DNA from 3 places in the Shewanella aestuarii genome. Region 3 is predicted to be linked to each of the others. Evidence: predicted binding sites of a transcription regulator. Region 3 holds the regulator's gene; each other region holds the start of a gene.
What was found. The regulator LexA, encoded in region 3, represses DNA repair genes until DNA is damaged. The targets are predictions, from matches to a motif close to TACTGTATNNNNATACAGTA.
Positions count from the first base shown of each region.

Region 1 (5,842 bases), 1.3 Mb from region 3:
CGTTAACATCCATTTGGGTCGTGGCAATGCAAACAAGTTGTTAGCTCGCTTCTTATTTGCTCAAAGTGACTTACTTGCATTAGAGCTAGTTGATTTCAACGGTGGGTCGCTACGTAACGCAATTCCACGCGAAGCCAGTGTAAGCTTCATGTTGCCAGCTGAAAATGTGCCAGCATTAGAAACCGCAATTAGCGAGTTTCAGGCCTTAGTTCGTCAAGAGTTAGCGATAGCCGACCCAGGCATGTTACTGACATTAACAGCCATTGATACGCCAGCAAAAGTAATTGGTGAAGATGCGCAAAATAGCTTAATTGACTTACTACACGCATGCCCAAATGGGGTAATGCGCATGAGTGATGAAGTTGAGGGGGTGACCGAAACATCACTGAATGTCGGCGTAATTAACACCGAGCAAGAAAGCATTGAAATATTGTGTTTAATTCGTTCACTGATTGATTCTGGCCGTGAAGAAATTCAAGGCATGTTAAATGCATTAACGAATCTTGCTGGCGCTAGCATTGAGTTCAGCGGCGCTTATCCGGGTTGGAAGCCTGACAGCACTTCACCTGTCATGGCGATTGTGCGTGAAACTTATAATGATATTTATAAGAAAGACCCAACAATTATGGTCATCCACGCTGGTCTTGAATGTGGTTTATTTAAAGAGCCTTACCCGCACATGGACATGGTTTCGATTGGCCCGACTATTCGCTACCCACATAGCCCAGATGAAATGGTTAACATTGAGACTGTCGGGCAATATTGGCAGCTATTGTTAGCGGTATTAGAGCGTATTCCAGCAAAAGTCTAATCTTTAATGTTGGCAACGACTTAACGTCAATTAAAACTGCAAATCGAGTTGGGTAACTGACTTAGTTTGCAGTTTTTTTTCATCTGTTTCTGCCAAACCGACACTCACACCAAGCAAGCGGATCCCGCGACCATTACTGCGTAAAAAGGCTTGCGCTAACAAGCTATAAAATAAGTTTACTGATATCCCATCACTGCGCTGCTCAATGGTAGTTTGTTTAAAGTCATGAAACTTTATCTTTACCACCTGTTTATTGATCTGTCTGTCTTTGGCACTACGACTGACTCGAGCGTCTAGCTCTTGAATTAATTGCGGTAACACTTGGTGGCATTGCGCTAGCGTAAAAATATCTTGGGCTAAGGTGGTTTCAACTCCCACTGATTTTCTAAGCCGATTATTACTGATCGCGCGAGGGTCAATCCCGTTTGCACGCTCGATCAATACTGCACCAAATTTACCAAATTTATCGAGTAATTTATGCTGAGGATAATCTTGCACATCGGCACAAGTTTCCAGCCCTAAATCGGAAAGCTTTTGCGCAGTAACCTTGCCCACACCAGGAATTTTTCTCAGCGGTAGGGTTTTAATAAACTCAGGAATGTTTTCTGGGGGTATCACATATTGACCATTAGGTTTATTTAAATCAGACGCAATTTTGGCGAGAAACTTAATTGGCGCGACGCCCGCTGAAGCCGTTAAGCCGGTCTCAGCTTCAATGTCTGCACGGATGGCTTTGGCAATTAACGTAGCACTACCGTGGTACAGCACACAATCAGTCACATCTAAAAATGCTTCATCTAACGATAACGGCTCAATAAGATCACTGTAACGCTGAAATATCTGCCTAATTTGCTGTGACACCTCTTTGTAAACCTGCATTCGACCGCGCACTAACACTAAATCAGGACATAACTTTAATGCTTGATAACTCGACATTGCAGACCGCACACCAAATTTACGCGCAGCATAATTGCAGGTGCTAATCACCCCTCGGCGATCTGAGCTGCCGCCAACCGCCACTGGTTTATCGCGTAGCTCAGGAAAATCACGCATTTCAACGGCGGCAAAGTAGCAATCCATATCAATGTGAATAATTTTTCGCATGCCAATATCAATTCAATAAGTAACAAACCCAATGTTACTGTGTATAAAAACAGTATTCAATTGACGAGTCACTTAATTCAATAACAATTTTATTGCCGCCTATAAAAAGATATAGCAGAGCATAATATTGGAATGGGTGAAAAGCCGTAACCATTTGGATATAAAATCAAAAAGCCCAAGCTGTTTGAGCTTGGGCTTTTTTCTGAGTAAATGCTAACTTACATTTTTGTTTGTAGATAGTTTTGCAAACCAACACGTTCAATTAAACGTAATTGTTTTTCTAACCAGTACATGTGATCAGACTCGGTATCATCTAGTAACACTTCTAAAATTTCACGTGTTTGATAATCGCCCTTTTCTTCACATAACTTAATCACTTTACGTAAATCATCCGCGACCTTGTACTCATACTGTAAGTCGTTTTCAAGCATTTCTTTGACATCTTTACCTATATTCAATGCTTCACGACTGGCAACATCAGGTGTGCCTTCTAAAAATAGAATACGTTGTACTAACTTAGCGGCATGCGCTTTTTCATCATCTGATTCATGTAAAATGCGGGTGTATAGCTCGTCAAATCCCCAATCTTCATACATGTGTGCATGCACAAAGTATTGATCCATTGCTGATAATTCACCGGTTAATAAGCTATTTAAAGCGTCTATAACTTCTTGATTGCCTTTCATAATCGAGTCCTTTTAGTTAGTCTTTAATTTGAGATTGAAGATAGTTTTGAATGCCGGTTTGAGTAATCAACTCTTGTTGAGACTCAATCCAATCTAAATGCTCTTCTTCATCTTCGAGCAGATCTTCAAGCAAATCACGACTGACATAATCTTGCTCGGTTTCACATAACTTAATCACATCACGTAATACTGCAATTTGTTCAGTAACCGCATCTTTATCGCAGTTCAACATTTCTTCGGCTTCTTCACCGATACGCAATTTATCAAGTTGTTGCAAATTAGGTAAACCTTCAAGGAACAAAACTCGCTCAATTAACTTATCAGCGTGTTTCATGTCTTGGATCGATTTCTTGTATTCTTTCTCGTTCAGCTTTTCTAAGCCCCAATGCTTAAACATGCGTGCATGAAGAAAATATTGGTTAATGGCGGTCAGCTCGAATGTTAATACACGATTAAGTTGGCTGATAACTTTTGGGTGACCTTTCATAATAATGTCCTTAATGGCAAAACTTGATCTGGATCAATTTAAGCTAGGATAGTACAGCTAGAATGCGATTGCAAATTTTCCTTTAAATTCATAAACATACAACTGATAACTATTATCATTACAACTTAGATTTGTAACTTAAATAACCTGAATTCGGGATAAAAATAGAAGGGAACTAAAAGCTGGTTCCATGATCAGATCTTTCGACCAAGAAGGATTGACCACAAAGGAACCAGCTATGAGTAAACTAGTAGATTTATTTTGTCATGTCGATGATTTTTGTAAGGCTTTTCTACCTCAGTGGCAGCAACTTCAACTTGAAAGTGGCGAGCGAAAGCGTAATCGTAAAGGACGAATGTCTGAAAGCGAAATTATGACAATCATTGTCGCTTTTCATATGTCTCATCAGCGTGATTTTAAAAACTTTTATCTGGGAATTATCTGTCGTTATTACAAAAATGATTTCCCTAAACTTCTCAGTTACACCCGATTTATTGAAGTGATGCCATCGATGCTTATACCACTAAGTGCTTTCTTTACCCATGTTAAAGGAGTGCCTACAGGTATTGAGTTTATTGACTCTACAAGCATTAAAGTCTGCCATAACTTACGCATCCCGAGACACAAGGTATTCAAAGGAACGGCTGCAAGAGGCAAAGGAACAATGGGCTGGTTTTATGGATTTAAGCTGCACATTATTACCAATCATCTTGGCGATATTGTGGCAGCTAAGCTTACTCCTGCTAATACGGATGACAGAAAGCCCGTTCGGGAACTGTCAAAAGGGCTACTCGATAAGCTTTACGCCGATAAAGGTTATATCAGTAAGGCGCTGACTGAAGATTTGAAAGAAAACGGGATCACTCTTATAACAACTCAACGAAAGAACATGAAGGCGAAGATATTAGCGGCTTGGGACAGAGCAATGCTGTCTAAACGGTTCATCATTGAAACCATCAACGACCAACTGAAGAATATTTCTCAGATAGAGCATTCAAGACACAGGAGTTTACATGGATTCATGTTGAACTTGCTAGGTGGATTAATCGCATATTGCCTAAAACCAGAAAAGCCATCATTGAACATCACACCTACAGAAAAGTCAGGGTTGATGGCGATGGCTTAAACCGATCTCAGGTTAAATAGCTTATTTTAGCGATAAAAAAAGCCTTCAAAATGAAGGCTCTTTACAATTGATATGACGTTTATTTATTGGCTTATTAGCCTTTAACGCGCTGATGTAACTCTTGAACTGAAGTCACATTGCCACGGTCATCAGCAGAATGTGCTAAGCAAGTAGCAAACGCTGCATTCAATGTCGTGGTGTAATTCACTTTATAACGTAGTGCACCACGGCGAATTTGACGCGAGTCTTCAATTGCTTGACGACCTTCAGTGGTGTTAACAATGTAGGTATATTCATCATTCTTGATACGGTCAAGAATATGAGGACGACCCTCATGTACTTTGTTAACTAATCGAGGGTTAATTCCCGCTTCACCAAGAATAACCGCCGTACCGTGTGTCGCATCAATTTCATAGCCTAGCTCAATTAGCTTTGCAGCCAACGAGGCAACGCGCTTCTTATCACTGTTACGTACAGACAATAATGCACGACCAGACTTAGGTACTTCAGCTGTGGCACCTAACTGTGCTTTAGCATAGGCTTCAGCAAAGGTATCACCTACACCCATGACTTCACCAGTTGAGCGCATTTCTGGCCCTAATAGTGGATCAACTCCTGGGAACTTGTTGAATGGCAGTACCACTTCTTTAACTGAGTAAAAAGGTGGAATCACTTCTTCTGTGAAGTTTTGTGATTTCAAGCTTTGACCTGCCATCACTCGAGCTGCAATTTTCGCTAAAGGTACACCTGTGGCTTTAGACACAAACGGTACGGTACGTGCTGCACGAGGGTTAACTTCAATCATATAGATTTCGTTATCTTTCACTGCAAACTGCACGTTCATTAAGCCAACTACGCCTAATTCAAAAGCCAGTTTAGACACTTGCTCACGCATTTGCGCTTGAATGTCTGCACTTAAGCTGTATGGCGGTAATGAACACGCTGAGTCACCAGAGTGAACACCGGCTTGCTCAATATGTTCCATAATTGCGCCAACAACCACGGTTTCACCATCACAAACGGCATCAATATCAACTTCTATGGCATCGTCTAAGAAGTGATCGAGTAATACAGGCGATGAGTTAGACACACTAACGGCTTCGTTAAAGTAACGTAGCAAATCTTGCTTGTCGTAAACGATTTCCATAGCACGACCACCCAGTACATAAGATGGACGAACCACTAATGGATAACCAATTTTTTCAGCTTCAATCACTGCACTTTCAACGGTTGTCACCGTCGCGTTCTCAGGCTGCTTCATGCCTAAACGTTGAATCGCTTGTTGGAAACGCTCACGGTCTTCAGCACGGTCAATCGCGTCTGGGCTAGTACCAATAATAGGTACTCCAGCAGCTTCTAAGTCACGGGCTAATTTTAGTGGTGTTTGACCTCCGTATTGCACGATAACGCCTTTTGGCTTCTCAATACGCACGATTTCAAGCACATCTTCTAGCGTCACTGACTCAAAGTACAAGCGATCTGAAGTGTCGTAGTCTGTTGATACGGTTTCAGGGTTACAGTTAACCATAATGGTCTCAAAACCGTCTTCACGCAGTGCTAATGCAGCATGAACACAACAGTAATCAAACTCGATACCTTGACCAATTCGGTTAGGGCCGCCACCTAAC
Region 1 covers NZ_CP050313.1:2,986,386-2,992,227, forward strand. The annotation lists gene HBH39_RS13125 (aminoacyl-histidine dipeptidase) at 1-811, shown strand, start outside; gene dinB (DNA polymerase IV) at 842-1,915, opposite strand; gene bfr (bacterioferritin) at 2,134-2,601, opposite strand; gene bfr (bacterioferritin) at 2,618-3,088, opposite strand; gene HBH39_RS13145 (IS982 family transposase) at 3,327-4,214, shown strand; gene carB (carbamoyl-phosphate synthase large subunit) at 4,309-5,842, opposite strand, start outside.
Region 1: a site for LexA is predicted at 1,951-1,970, ahead of dinB (DNA polymerase IV). Genes of this name have one in related genera too.

Region 2 (5,842 bases), 1.5 Mb from region 3:
CCAACGCCCAATCCACTCGATAATATGAAAGCCTACCATCATTTTTCTTTTTGATATTGGTATTCTAAAACTGATAGCGGTTAAGTAGATAGCTAGACCAATAATTTTTAACCAAGGTACCAATATACTGGCGGTAAATACAATAATCGCAATTGGGATCATGCCGGTATGAATTAGATGTGCAATGCCACTAAAAATGGTGTCATTGGTAACAACACCCCTATTCGTTAAGATGGTGATGGGGTAGATGTTGGCTAAAACGAGTAAAATAGTTGCTGTAACTAATAACGCCCAACTTTGTTGAACACTGGCATAGTGTCTGGCAGTGAGTTTAGTCCCACAACGTATACAGTTATCTGAGCTGAGATGATTAATTTTTCGGCACACTGAGCATAAACAAATGCCCATTTTAAAGCCTAAAGGTGCAGTTTGAGTAATCTCTTCTAACGGTTGAGCAATAGACGGTTTATTTTCGGTCATCAATAAAACTCCACATGTGCTCTAAATTGTATTCTCGCTGTAAAAATAAAATAACCAAAAATAAGAAGGTAAAACTCAATGACCCCATACTAAAATATACATCAGCAAAATCAGAAAGTTGGAAGGCGGAAACCAGGAAGCTGATCACATAGATCTCTAACATGGTCATTTGTGAAATTAAGCCATGGTTTTTGAGTAAACTACGATAAACTTGTTGCCAAAAGGCTGATGTTAACTTGAGTTTTAAAATAATAATTTGAAATAAAACCGACATTATTAGTAAGGCGGGGCAATAACCGCAGCCACTAAAACAGCCACTCCAACAACCCAATAACCCAGTTCCCATACTGCTATTGCAGCCCCTACAACCGTGGTAGTTCTTATGCTGCCCAGAAAATGGATTTCAAGTACAGGTAATAAATTGGCTGGAATAAAAATGATTAATGCTGCAATACACAAGGCAAGCATGCCATTAACAGAGCAATAGGGTGTGTCGTAGAGGGCTGTGTGGCATCGCGGACAAAGTGCACGAACGTTAGAAGGTAACGCTCGTTTGCGAGTTACCAAATCACACGACCGACATAGCATTATAGCGTTATATGACTTTTGCTCAGACATTATTATTATCTTGTTAGGATGAATAGTCTCAAATTGAGGTATTCATTATACTTATATTTACAAATTAGATTAGCCCTCTAACGTAAAATATTAACTAAATGAATGTTTTTGTCGTTATTCTCTTGCTTAATTGACTAAAAATATGTCAACCTTTGCACTGTATATAAAAACAGTGGAGATGAATTCATGGCAGTAATTACCCAATTTGTCGTGGTAAGAGAAGGGGTTGAAAAGATGACTTTTACATCCAAAAAAGAAGCCGATGCTTACGACAAAATGCTAGATATCATTGATAACCTCGTGCCTTTTTTAATGGACTCAGATGTTGAACTTGACGAATCAACCAGTGAAAAACTTGCTTTCTATCTTGCAAGCAAAAAAGATGAGCTAACTAACTTGCTAAAAGGTGGCACAACCGTTAAAGCTCCTGCAGACCCTAAACCCAAAAAGAAAGCCACTAAACAAGATTAACTTTATTTTCTCAACTTCTAAAATCGAATGATAAGTTGAGCCAAATTGTTGTGTTAAAGGAATAAAAATGAAAACCGAGTTCTACCAAACTTTAGTGCGTCAAGTTGAAGCCTTGATATCTGGTGAAGATGATTTAATTGCTGCAATGGCTAATTTCTCTGCCTTAATCAATGATAACCTTGATGATTTAAATTGGGCAGGTTTTTATATAGTCAAAAATGACCAATTAGTTTTAGGTCCTTTTCAAGGCAAAGTCGCTTGCACCAGAATTGCAATGGGTAAAGGGGTATGTGGCACTGCTGCTGCAACTAATACCACACAAAGAGTGGCCGACGTACACCAGTTTGAAGGGCATATCGCTTGTGATTCTGCCAGCAACTCTGAAATAGTTGTGCCTGTCCATCAAAATGGTAAGGTCATCGCGGTGCTTGATATTGATAGTCCGTTACTCGATAGATTCGATGAACAAGATCAACTTGGGATTGAATTACTCGTTAAACAGTTTGAAACATGCTTATTTGGTTAAATAGCCATCAATTATGACTAAATGATTGTCGCAATCGCTGCCATGAGCTTTATAATAGGCAGCTAGAGCTAAATTACATTTCATTGTGAGTTGGCAATATTTTATACTAGTGATGGCACCAGTTATTTTGTTAAGGTTTGTGTCTAGACCTTTAGCTCTGCAACTGTTAGTGCTAATTTGTAGGTTAAGTGTTAAAGCTTAGCAAATGATGAACGACTTCAAGCAATAAAGCTGAAAAGTCCCTTTATTTAACGTGGAAGTAAAAATGGAATCAACAGACAAGTTGACCGACACCAACGCAATTTTAGCGTTTTTATACGAAACCTTTCCAGCATGTTTTATTGCTGAGGGCGAAACTAAGCCTTTAAAAATTGGTTTATTTCAAGACTTGGCTGAACGGTTAGCTGATGATTCTAGAGTAAGTAAAACACAATTACGTGTTGCGTTACGTCGATACACAAGTAGCTGGCGCTATTTAAAAGGTGTTAAAGCAGGTGTTCAACGTGTTGACTTAGATGGCAACGATTGCGGTGAGTTAGAGCAAGAACATGTCGATCATGCTCAAGCAACCTTAAAAGAAAGCCAAGAAAAAGCAAAAGCAAAGCGTCTTGCTCAAGCGCCTAAAGTGGTCGCTAAAAAGCCTGCTAAAAAAGCACCGGCTAAACGCCCAGCAGTCAAAAAAGACCGTCCAGTAAAAACGGTTGCTCCTGTTGTGAATTTAGTTCAAGCTAAAATGGAAGAACTTTCTACTAATCAACGTGTTAATGTTAAGCTTGGTGCATCTCCAGTTGCTGGCACTATCACCGACATCAAGAAAGATGATGTGCATGTTCAGTTAGATACTGGCTTGACGATCAAAGTACGTGTAGATCACATACTATTATAAATTTAAGGAGTAACTTGTTGATGCGAAAACTTACCTTGGCTGCGTCAATTGCCAGTTTATTTGTCGGATTTTCGGCATGGGCAATTTCACCAACTATTCAAATCAGCGAGTTACCCAAGCTAGCCCAAGAACCGCAACATCAGGTTGCCAGCAAACGTGTAACCAATTTATTTACTCGAGCGCATTATCATCGGTTCGATTTAGATGATGCGTTTTCAGAACAAATATATGCCCGTTTCTTAGAACAGCTGGATTTCCGCCGTAATGTGCTTACTCAAGCCGATATAGATAACTTTAATCAGTATCAACATCAATTTGATGACATGGTTAAATCAGGCGATATCTCACCTGCATATAAAATGTTTGATTTAGTACAAACCCGTCGTTACCAGCGTTTTGCTTATGCCCTAACTTTACTTGAAAACGAATTTGACTTTACTCTTGCAGGTGATGCTTATGAGTTTGATCGTAAGGATGCGGCGTGGCCAAAAGATGAAGCTGAAGTTAACGAACTATGGCGCCAGCGCGTTAAGTATGATGCGTTAAACCTTAAGTTAACGGGAAAAAAATGGGATGAGATTGTTGAAATCTTATCAAAGCGTTACAACAATGCGATTAAACGTTTAAGTCAAACCAAAAGTGAAGATGTATTCCAAAGTGTGATGAATGCCTTTGCTAGAACGGTTGAACCTCATACCAGTTATTTATCTCCACGTAATGCCGAGCGTTTCCAAATGGAAATGAACCTAAGCCTTGAAGGTATTGGGGCGGTTTTACAAATGGATGATGATTATACTGTTATTAAAAGTTTAGTTGCTGGTGGCCCAGCTGCTATCAGTGAAAAATTATCACCTGAAGATAAAATTGTTGGCGTTGGTCAAAAAGATAAAGAAATCGTTGATGTAATTGGTTGGCGATTAGACGATGTCGTCGAGCTGATTAAAGGACCTAAGGGCAGTGAAGTTGTCTTGCAAATTTTACCTAAAAAAGGCGGTGCCAATGCCAAGCCATTTGAGGTAACCATTGTCCGTGACAAAATTCGTCTAGAAGATCGAGCTGCAACGTCAAAAATTATCGAGCCATCAGATGGCGAATACGCTAACCGTAAAGTCGGCGTAATTCAAATTCCTGGTTTTTACATGAATTTGTCTGAAGATGTCGCAAAAGAATTAGTTAAGTTAAAAGAAGCGAATGTTGAAGGGGTGATCATCGATTTACGTGCAAACGGTGGTGGTGCATTAACGGAAGCTACCTTATTAACAGGCTTGTTTATCGATATGGGCCCAGTGGTGCAAATACGTGATGCTAATGGTCGAATAAACCAAAACCGCGATAATGATGGTAAAAGTGCATATGATGGTCCATTAACTGTGATGGTTGATCGTTACAGCGCTTCAGCTTCTGAAATCTTTGCCGCAGCTTTGCAAGATTATGAGCGTGCATTAATTGTGGGTGAATCAACCTTTGGTAAAGGCACAGTTCAGCAACATAAAAGCCTTGGTCGAATTTATGATATGTACGACAAACCGATTGGCCATGTTCAATATACCATCGCTAAGTTTTACCGTATAAATGGTGGTAGTACGCAGTTAAAAGGGGTGACGCCAGATATTCGTTTCCCAAGTGCGCTTGAGCCTGGAGAGTATGGTGAGTCTGAAGAGAAAAATGCCTTACCATGGGATAAAGTACCCGTTGCACAATATGGCACCTTGGGCAATATTACCCCAGAACTGGTTAGTCAACTTGATGTAAAACATCAAAACCGTATCAAGTCAGATGTTGAATTCAGTTATATTTATCAAGATATTAGCGAATTCAAAAAACATCATAATGATAAAACGATATCGTTAGTTGAGAGTGAACGTCTAGCTTCCCGTGAAGATGATGACAAACGTGCACTCGATAGAGCAAACGACCGTCGAATTCGTCAAGGATTAGAGCCTGTAAAATCTCTAGATGATATTGAGGATGATAAAGATGTCACAGTGCCGGATCCATTTTTAGATGAAACAGCATTGATCACCCTCGATATGGTCGATGCAAAAAAATTAGCTAAAAACAACGCTAAATAGTTTCACCAGAACAATATAAAAACGCGCATTAGCGCGTTTTTTGTTATAAAAATAAGCAGGAAATATTATGTCGCAGAATCAAGCTAAACATTTAAAAGACTATAGCGCACCACATTTTTCCATTAGTGATATTGATTTAAATGTCATACTTGATGGCGAAAATACTCAAGTGATAGCCAATAGCCATATTAAGCGTAGTCATGATCATCAATTTGATTTGGTATTAGATGGTGAGCAGCTTACCTTGAAGTCAGTTAAATTAAATGGCTTACCTTGTGAGTATCGTCAAACTGATTCGACTCTCGTTATTACTACTGATGAAAAAGAATTTCAGCTTGAAATTATTACTGGGCTAAACCCTGAAGCTAATACTAGCTTGGAAGGGTTATATATGTCGGACGGTGCCTATTGCACTCAATGTGAAGCAGAAGGTTTCCGTCGCATTACCTACTTTTTAGATAGACCTGATGTATTAGCAAAATATACTGTGCGTATCGAAGCTGATAAAGCACAATTTCCGTATTTATTAAGTAATGGTAATTTAATTGAACAGGGCGAAATGCCACGCTCAGGAAGGCATTTTGTACGCTGGCAAGATCCTTTTCCAAAGCCAAGTTATTTATTTGCTTTAGTGGCTGGTGACTTTGATTTACTGGAAGATAAGTTTATAACCCAATCTGGTCGAGAGGTTAAGTTACAAGTTTTTGTGGATAAAGGTAACTTACATAAAGCGGGTCACGCCATCGAGTCGTTGAAAAAGTCAATGAAATGGGATGAAGAGCGCTTTAA
Region 2 covers NZ_CP050313.1:1,747,228-1,753,069, forward strand. The annotation lists gene HBH39_RS08010 (paraquat-inducible protein A) at 1-408, opposite strand, end outside; partial or broken gene HBH39_RS08015 (paraquat-inducible protein A) at 467-1,098, opposite strand; gene HBH39_RS08020 (YebG family protein) at 1,285-1,569, shown strand; gene HBH39_RS08025 (GAF domain-containing protein) at 1,637-2,095, shown strand; gene proQ (RNA chaperone ProQ) at 2,361-2,981, shown strand; gene prc (carboxy terminal-processing peptidase) at 3,002-5,053, shown strand; gene pepN (aminopeptidase N) at 5,121-5,842, shown strand, end outside.
Region 2: a site for LexA is predicted at 1,254-1,273, ahead of HBH39_RS08020 (YebG family protein). Genes of this name have one in related genera too.

Region 3 (5,842 bases):
ATAAATCTGCCAAATAATCAAATAAACCTAAAGTGACACCCAAAAATGATGATGCCACCGCTAAATTAGCAAACAAGGTTAGTACTCTAGAGAGATTCTCGCTGGCAATGGACTCTGATAACGCGCCAACTAACACTCCCATGTTACCGCCTTGAGCGATAATATCGGAAAACATGCTGCGTGAAATATTGCCCATTGTCACCACTAGCCAACAAGCATAAATCACTAACGCGACACTGGTTCCAAGCACCAATGCTTTAACAATGGTTGATGCATCTTTACCATAGTATTTAACCAAGCTTGGAACATTGCCATGATAACCAAAACTCGCTAAACCAAATGGCAAAGCCGCAAGCATATAAGGTAAATATCGTGACTCACCATCGGGAGAAAACAGGCTTGTAGGCTCGATCTCCATCAACAAATTGCCGGTTGCTAAAAAGAAGGTGATCACCATGCCACCAAGCATAATCGTGGTAATACGGTCCACCGCCTTAGTACTAATAAGGACTATTAGCGCTAATACAAATGCAAAGGCAAAACCAGCAACACTTTGCGGCAGAGTAATCCCAAAGCCCTGCAAACTATGATTAACAATCGAACCGCCGCCACTGATATATGCATAAGTCAGAATGTACAATACAAAGGCAATCGATAAGCCGTTAACTATCCGCCAAAACTGACCAAGTGTGTCACGGGTTAAGGTGTCAAAACTGGCACCCGGCTCAAAATGTAAATTGGCCTCAAGTAAAAATAAGCCAGACATCAACATGCAAAACCAAATGCCGACTAACATTAACATTGAATAACTAAACCACATGCCTGCCCCCACAACTGGCAGCGAGAACATCCCCGCACCGACAGTGGTACCCGCGATAATCATCGCGCCGCCCAGTAAAGATTTTTTGTTTGAACGGCTTTTGGCCGCATTCATGTGATTGGTCATTAACTTAAATGCTCCGCATTAACGCTGTCTTGAATGGTTTGTTTAACTGAAGAGCGCAATAATCCATTCGCGTGGTCACGTATACGAGCAACATCTTCCACATGCTCCGTACTAGATAAATAACCTAACTCTTTTAATTTAACGCTTAAGGTGTTGTATAACTTTTTATCGTAAAACTCTGGGGCTGTGATGCCATGTAAAGCCCCTAAACGTTGTGCCAACAAGTGGCTATCACGTTCTAAATCCGGTCTATCCAACTCTGGTTTAATGGCTAATAAATTGAAAATAATCGCATAACGCTGCAAGGTTTCACTAACGGTTTCAGCTAACAAGGTCAGCTGATAAATATTATGTTCAACCACAACATAATGGCTATCACCTTTGATAAGGTTAGCTTTGGTCATCAGTTCAAGCACCTGATCAACATAGCCTGGAATATCATCTATCCCCATAAACAATTCGGCTTTAAGTAGCGGATAAAAATCTTCAACCACAGCTAAAATTTGGTTGCGGTTGCATTCTTCATAACGCACTAAACAGCTGGCAATTAAAGAAGGGATAACCATTAAATGAATAATATTGTTTCTATAGTAACTCATCGTAATAGAAGAGCTTTCTTCTATTGAAATAATCTCACCTAATGGATCTTTATCAGAAATAAACTTATTCAATGACAAGCAATGATCAACAATCGATTTGCCATCACCTTCCGCTACAGAGGTGTAACCTGTATAAGGTGCACCTTTAAGCAAGGTTAAATAAAAATCTAACTGGCGTTCAAGTTGTTGACGCTGCAAGGCATTTCGTTCTGATGCAAGCAAGATAAGACTTGCCAAGGTCACTGAACTTGCTGCGGCTGCACCATTGATGTTTGTCATCACTTTGTTAGCCAGTTGATTAACAGCAGGTGTTAACCATGTTGGCTTTTGTTCTGGGTCATTCGCGACTTCTTCACGCCAATCTGGGGCCTGTTGCTTTAAAAAGTTTTGAATATTAATCGGCTCACCAAAATTGACATAACCTTGACCAAAATTACCTAATTTTCGAATTGCGCCAAACACTTGCCAAACAGACTCTTTCTGTTTTTTCTTGCCACTTAATTCTTTATGGTAAGTAGCCACTTCCATAACGTGATCGTAACCTAAGTAAACAGGCACTAAGGTGACAGGGCGTTCAATACCGCGCAGTACACTATTGATAGTCATCGCTAACATACCGGTTTTTGGCGCAAGTAATCGCCCTGTACGAGAGCGCCCACCTTCAGTGAAATATTCGACCGAATAACCTTTAGCGAATAACTGATCTAAATAAGCTCTAAATACGGCGGTGTAAAGTTTATTACCGTTAAAACTACGACGAATAAAAAAGGCTCCGCCACGACGGAACATTGGGCCTGCTGGCCAAAAGTTGAGGTTAATACCCGCAGCAATATGCGGTGGCACCATACCTTGATAATATAAAATGTAAGATAACAGCAGGTAATCCATGTGACTGCGATGACACGGCACATAGACTATTTCGTGGCCATCATGATGTAATTGGCGGATCTGCTCAGCACCTCGAATATTAATTCCGCTATACAACTTGTTCCATAACCAAGTTAAAAAACGTTCTGCAATTCGCACTAAACTATCTGAGTAATCGGCTGCGATTTCATCAAGGTATTCTATGGCCGTTTCACGTGCTTTTTCTTTAGAAATTTTCTTGTTCGCCGCTTCTTCTTCGATAGCTTTGATAATCGATTCTGACTTGAGTAACGACGCGAACATCATTTGGCGATTAGGTAATTGCGGCCCCGTCATCACTTTACGCTGACGTCTGAAGTGAACTCTTGCTACACGTGTCAGCTTGTGGGCAATTTCTTTATCACTGCCGTGTTCATCTGCCATGTAGCGAAGAGACATCGCATTGGAAAACTGCACAAAGTTGTGACGACCTAAAAAGAGTATCATCAGCCATTTGCGTAACCAGGTTGGATTTTCACGCTCCAACACTGCTGCTTTCATCGTGTCATCTTCTTTACCTGGTGTGCGCCCCCAATAAAGGCTAACAGGCACAAGCTGGATATCTAAATCTGGCTGCTGGCGGTGAAGAGCAAGTAAACTAGTGAAACAATCAATAAATTTCTCACCACTTAAACGCTTACCAATAATAGGCTTTCGACCTTCTAAGCACACGACTCGCGGCACTTTTAGCCCATCTAGTTGCAATGGTTCATATGGACTAGGCAGCCCTAAATCATCCGTAATTTCACTCAATGCAGCCGAATCACTAATTGATTCCGTTTTCATAACGTAAACAATGGGTTTTTCGGGATCAATGTTCAAATCAGCAAAGGGATCGTGTGGCACAACAATGGTATGCACCATCTTCTTTTGGATCCATCGCAACAGTCTAAGCATAATTGAGTCTGGTTTTGACATAATAATCTTCGCAATAAAAGCTACTTTAATTGGCCGCATAGGATACCAGAAGCGCATAACCCGCACTACCGGAAGATTTTTTACTCTGTATACAGTAATTTTCACCGGATATACAATATGTTTCTAATACTAGCCCCCTCACAACACCAAAATCGCAACATTACTAACACATTGATACAAAACCATAAAACAAAAAATATTACATAAGCACGAAAAAATAGCTGGTGAATACTTGCGCAAACAACAACACTGTATATAATGACAGTTACTGTATAGAAAGACAGGAAACAACATGAGACCTTTAACACCACGCCAAGCTGAAATTTTAGAGCTTATTAAAACCAATATCTCTGAAACAGGTATGCCACCTACACGGGCTGAAATTGCCACACGTTTAGGTTTTAAGAGTGCTAACGCAGCTGAAGAGCATCTTAAAGCGCTGGCTAAAAAAGGGTGTATTGAAATCATGCCTGGCACTTCTCGAGGCATTCGATTACCTCAAGAAGATGACACCGAAACAGGTTTACCACTCATTGGCCAAGTCGCCGCTGGTGAACCTATCCTGGCGCAAGAACATGTTGAGCAATATTACCAAGTCGATCCAAGTATGTTTAAACCTGCTGCCGATTTCCTACTGAGGGTGCGCGGCGACAGCATGAAAGACATTGGTATTTTAGAGGGCGACTTACTTGCTGTGCATAAGATGCAGCAAGCAAGAAATGGCCAAGTTGTGGTTGCACGAGTAGAAGATGACGTTACAGTCAAGCGCTTCGAAAAAAAGGGCAATGTGGTCTATCTGCACCCCGAAAATGAAGCCTATTCGCCAATTAAAGTTGATTTAAGTTACCAAAGCCTCACTATTGAAGGGCTTGCTGTTGGTGTTATTCGTAATGGAGCTTGGTTATGAACAAACTAATGGGAACGGCCCCTAAACACCCTGGATTATGGGTCGATATGCCAAAAGCAGATATAAGCCTAGGACAACCTATCACTACCCTTCAAACCAGCAACCATGGCATAACTGAGCTAGCTCATTATGCAAGTCAACTGGCGCAACTTAGCCAACAGGGTCAATGGATAGTGTTAATTAATCCAGCCAATATTAGCTATAAGCAAATGCTAGCCAGTGCTGGGGTTAGAATGGACAGAGTCTTGCTGGTGCATACCAAAGATGAAGTTGAGACTTTATGGGCGATGGAAAAAGCGTTAACCAGTGGAACCTCCAGCGCTGTTATCACTTGGACTCATTCGTTGGATGCTCGTGACAGCCGCAGGCTTGAATTGGTGGCCAAAAGTGCTCGCGCATTAGGTGTTGTGATTGAAGATGTGTCAGCCTCGCTAACGACACAAATTCCATCAAATAACGCACTGCCAAATACAACTGCGAGCCTAAATTCAATTAATTTAACCTCTTTTCATTAATTTAAAATTAAGTAAATCCTAAGCCCTGACCGATGTTCAGGGCTTTTTTGTACATTTTTTCAGCTAATTAGGCGTAAAAGTGATCTTGATCAATATCGGTTCTACAAGTAATGTAATTAACAAGGTTGAAACAAATTCAATCTAACTAAAACGCAATGGTGTGGCAGTAACTTCCAGACCAATAAAAGCGTCAAAACAGAATTGATAAGTTCAGTTGTAGGTACCAGCGTGGTGCACGTCGTAAATTAAATCAGTAAGCCTTAAACGCTTACAACCACCAATGTACTTTGAAGTCATCAAGCTTTTTTGGGAACCGAAGAGTTTGCATAGAGCAGAGACTTACTGTGTGACTCTTCTTTGTAGTTGCTATTCGCAATTGGCAGAGGAGAAGTCTTGTGAAGCAATGGTTGTATTGTTTAATGGCGGTGTTACTGGCACCTCCCCTTGGGGCAAACGAAATGCCCCTCAACATGACACAAGGTGTAACAGAGATCAGTGGCAAGGTTTATGACCTCCATATGATAATTCTTTACATCTGCTGTGTTATTGGCTTGATAGTGTTTGGAATAATGATTTATTCCATGATCTATCACCGCAAATCAAAAGGCGCAGTCGCCGCAAACTTCCACGAAAGTACAAAAGTGGAAATTGCATGGACAGTGATCCCCTTTATCATATTAATTGGCATGGCGATCCCCGCCACAAAAACGTTAATTGCTATGGAAGACCCTTCAAATGCAGATTTAACAGTTAAAATTACCGGTTCTCAGTGGAAATGGCATTACAGCTATTTCAATGAAGGTGTCGAGTTTTACAGTATTTTATCCACGCCTCGCGAACAGATTGATGGTAACGCAATTAAAAGTGATACTTATCTTTTGGAAGTGGACAAGCCTTTAGTGCTACCCATAAATCGCAAAGTTCGCTTTTTAATGACATCTGATGATGTAATCCACTCATGGTGGGTACCTGCTTTTGCCGTTAAAAAAGATGCGAACCCAGGCTTTATTAATGAAGCTTGGACAAAAATTGATAAGCCTGGCATTTATCG
Region 3 covers NZ_CP050313.1:210,993-216,834, reverse strand. The annotation lists gene mtr (tryptophan permease) at 1-946, opposite strand, end outside; gene plsB (glycerol-3-phosphate 1-O-acyltransferase PlsB) at 946-3,369, opposite strand; gene lexA (transcriptional repressor LexA) at 3,662-4,276, shown strand; gene HBH39_RS01085 (cell division inhibitor SulA) at 4,273-4,791, shown strand; gene coxB (cytochrome c oxidase subunit II) at 5,187-5,842, shown strand, end outside.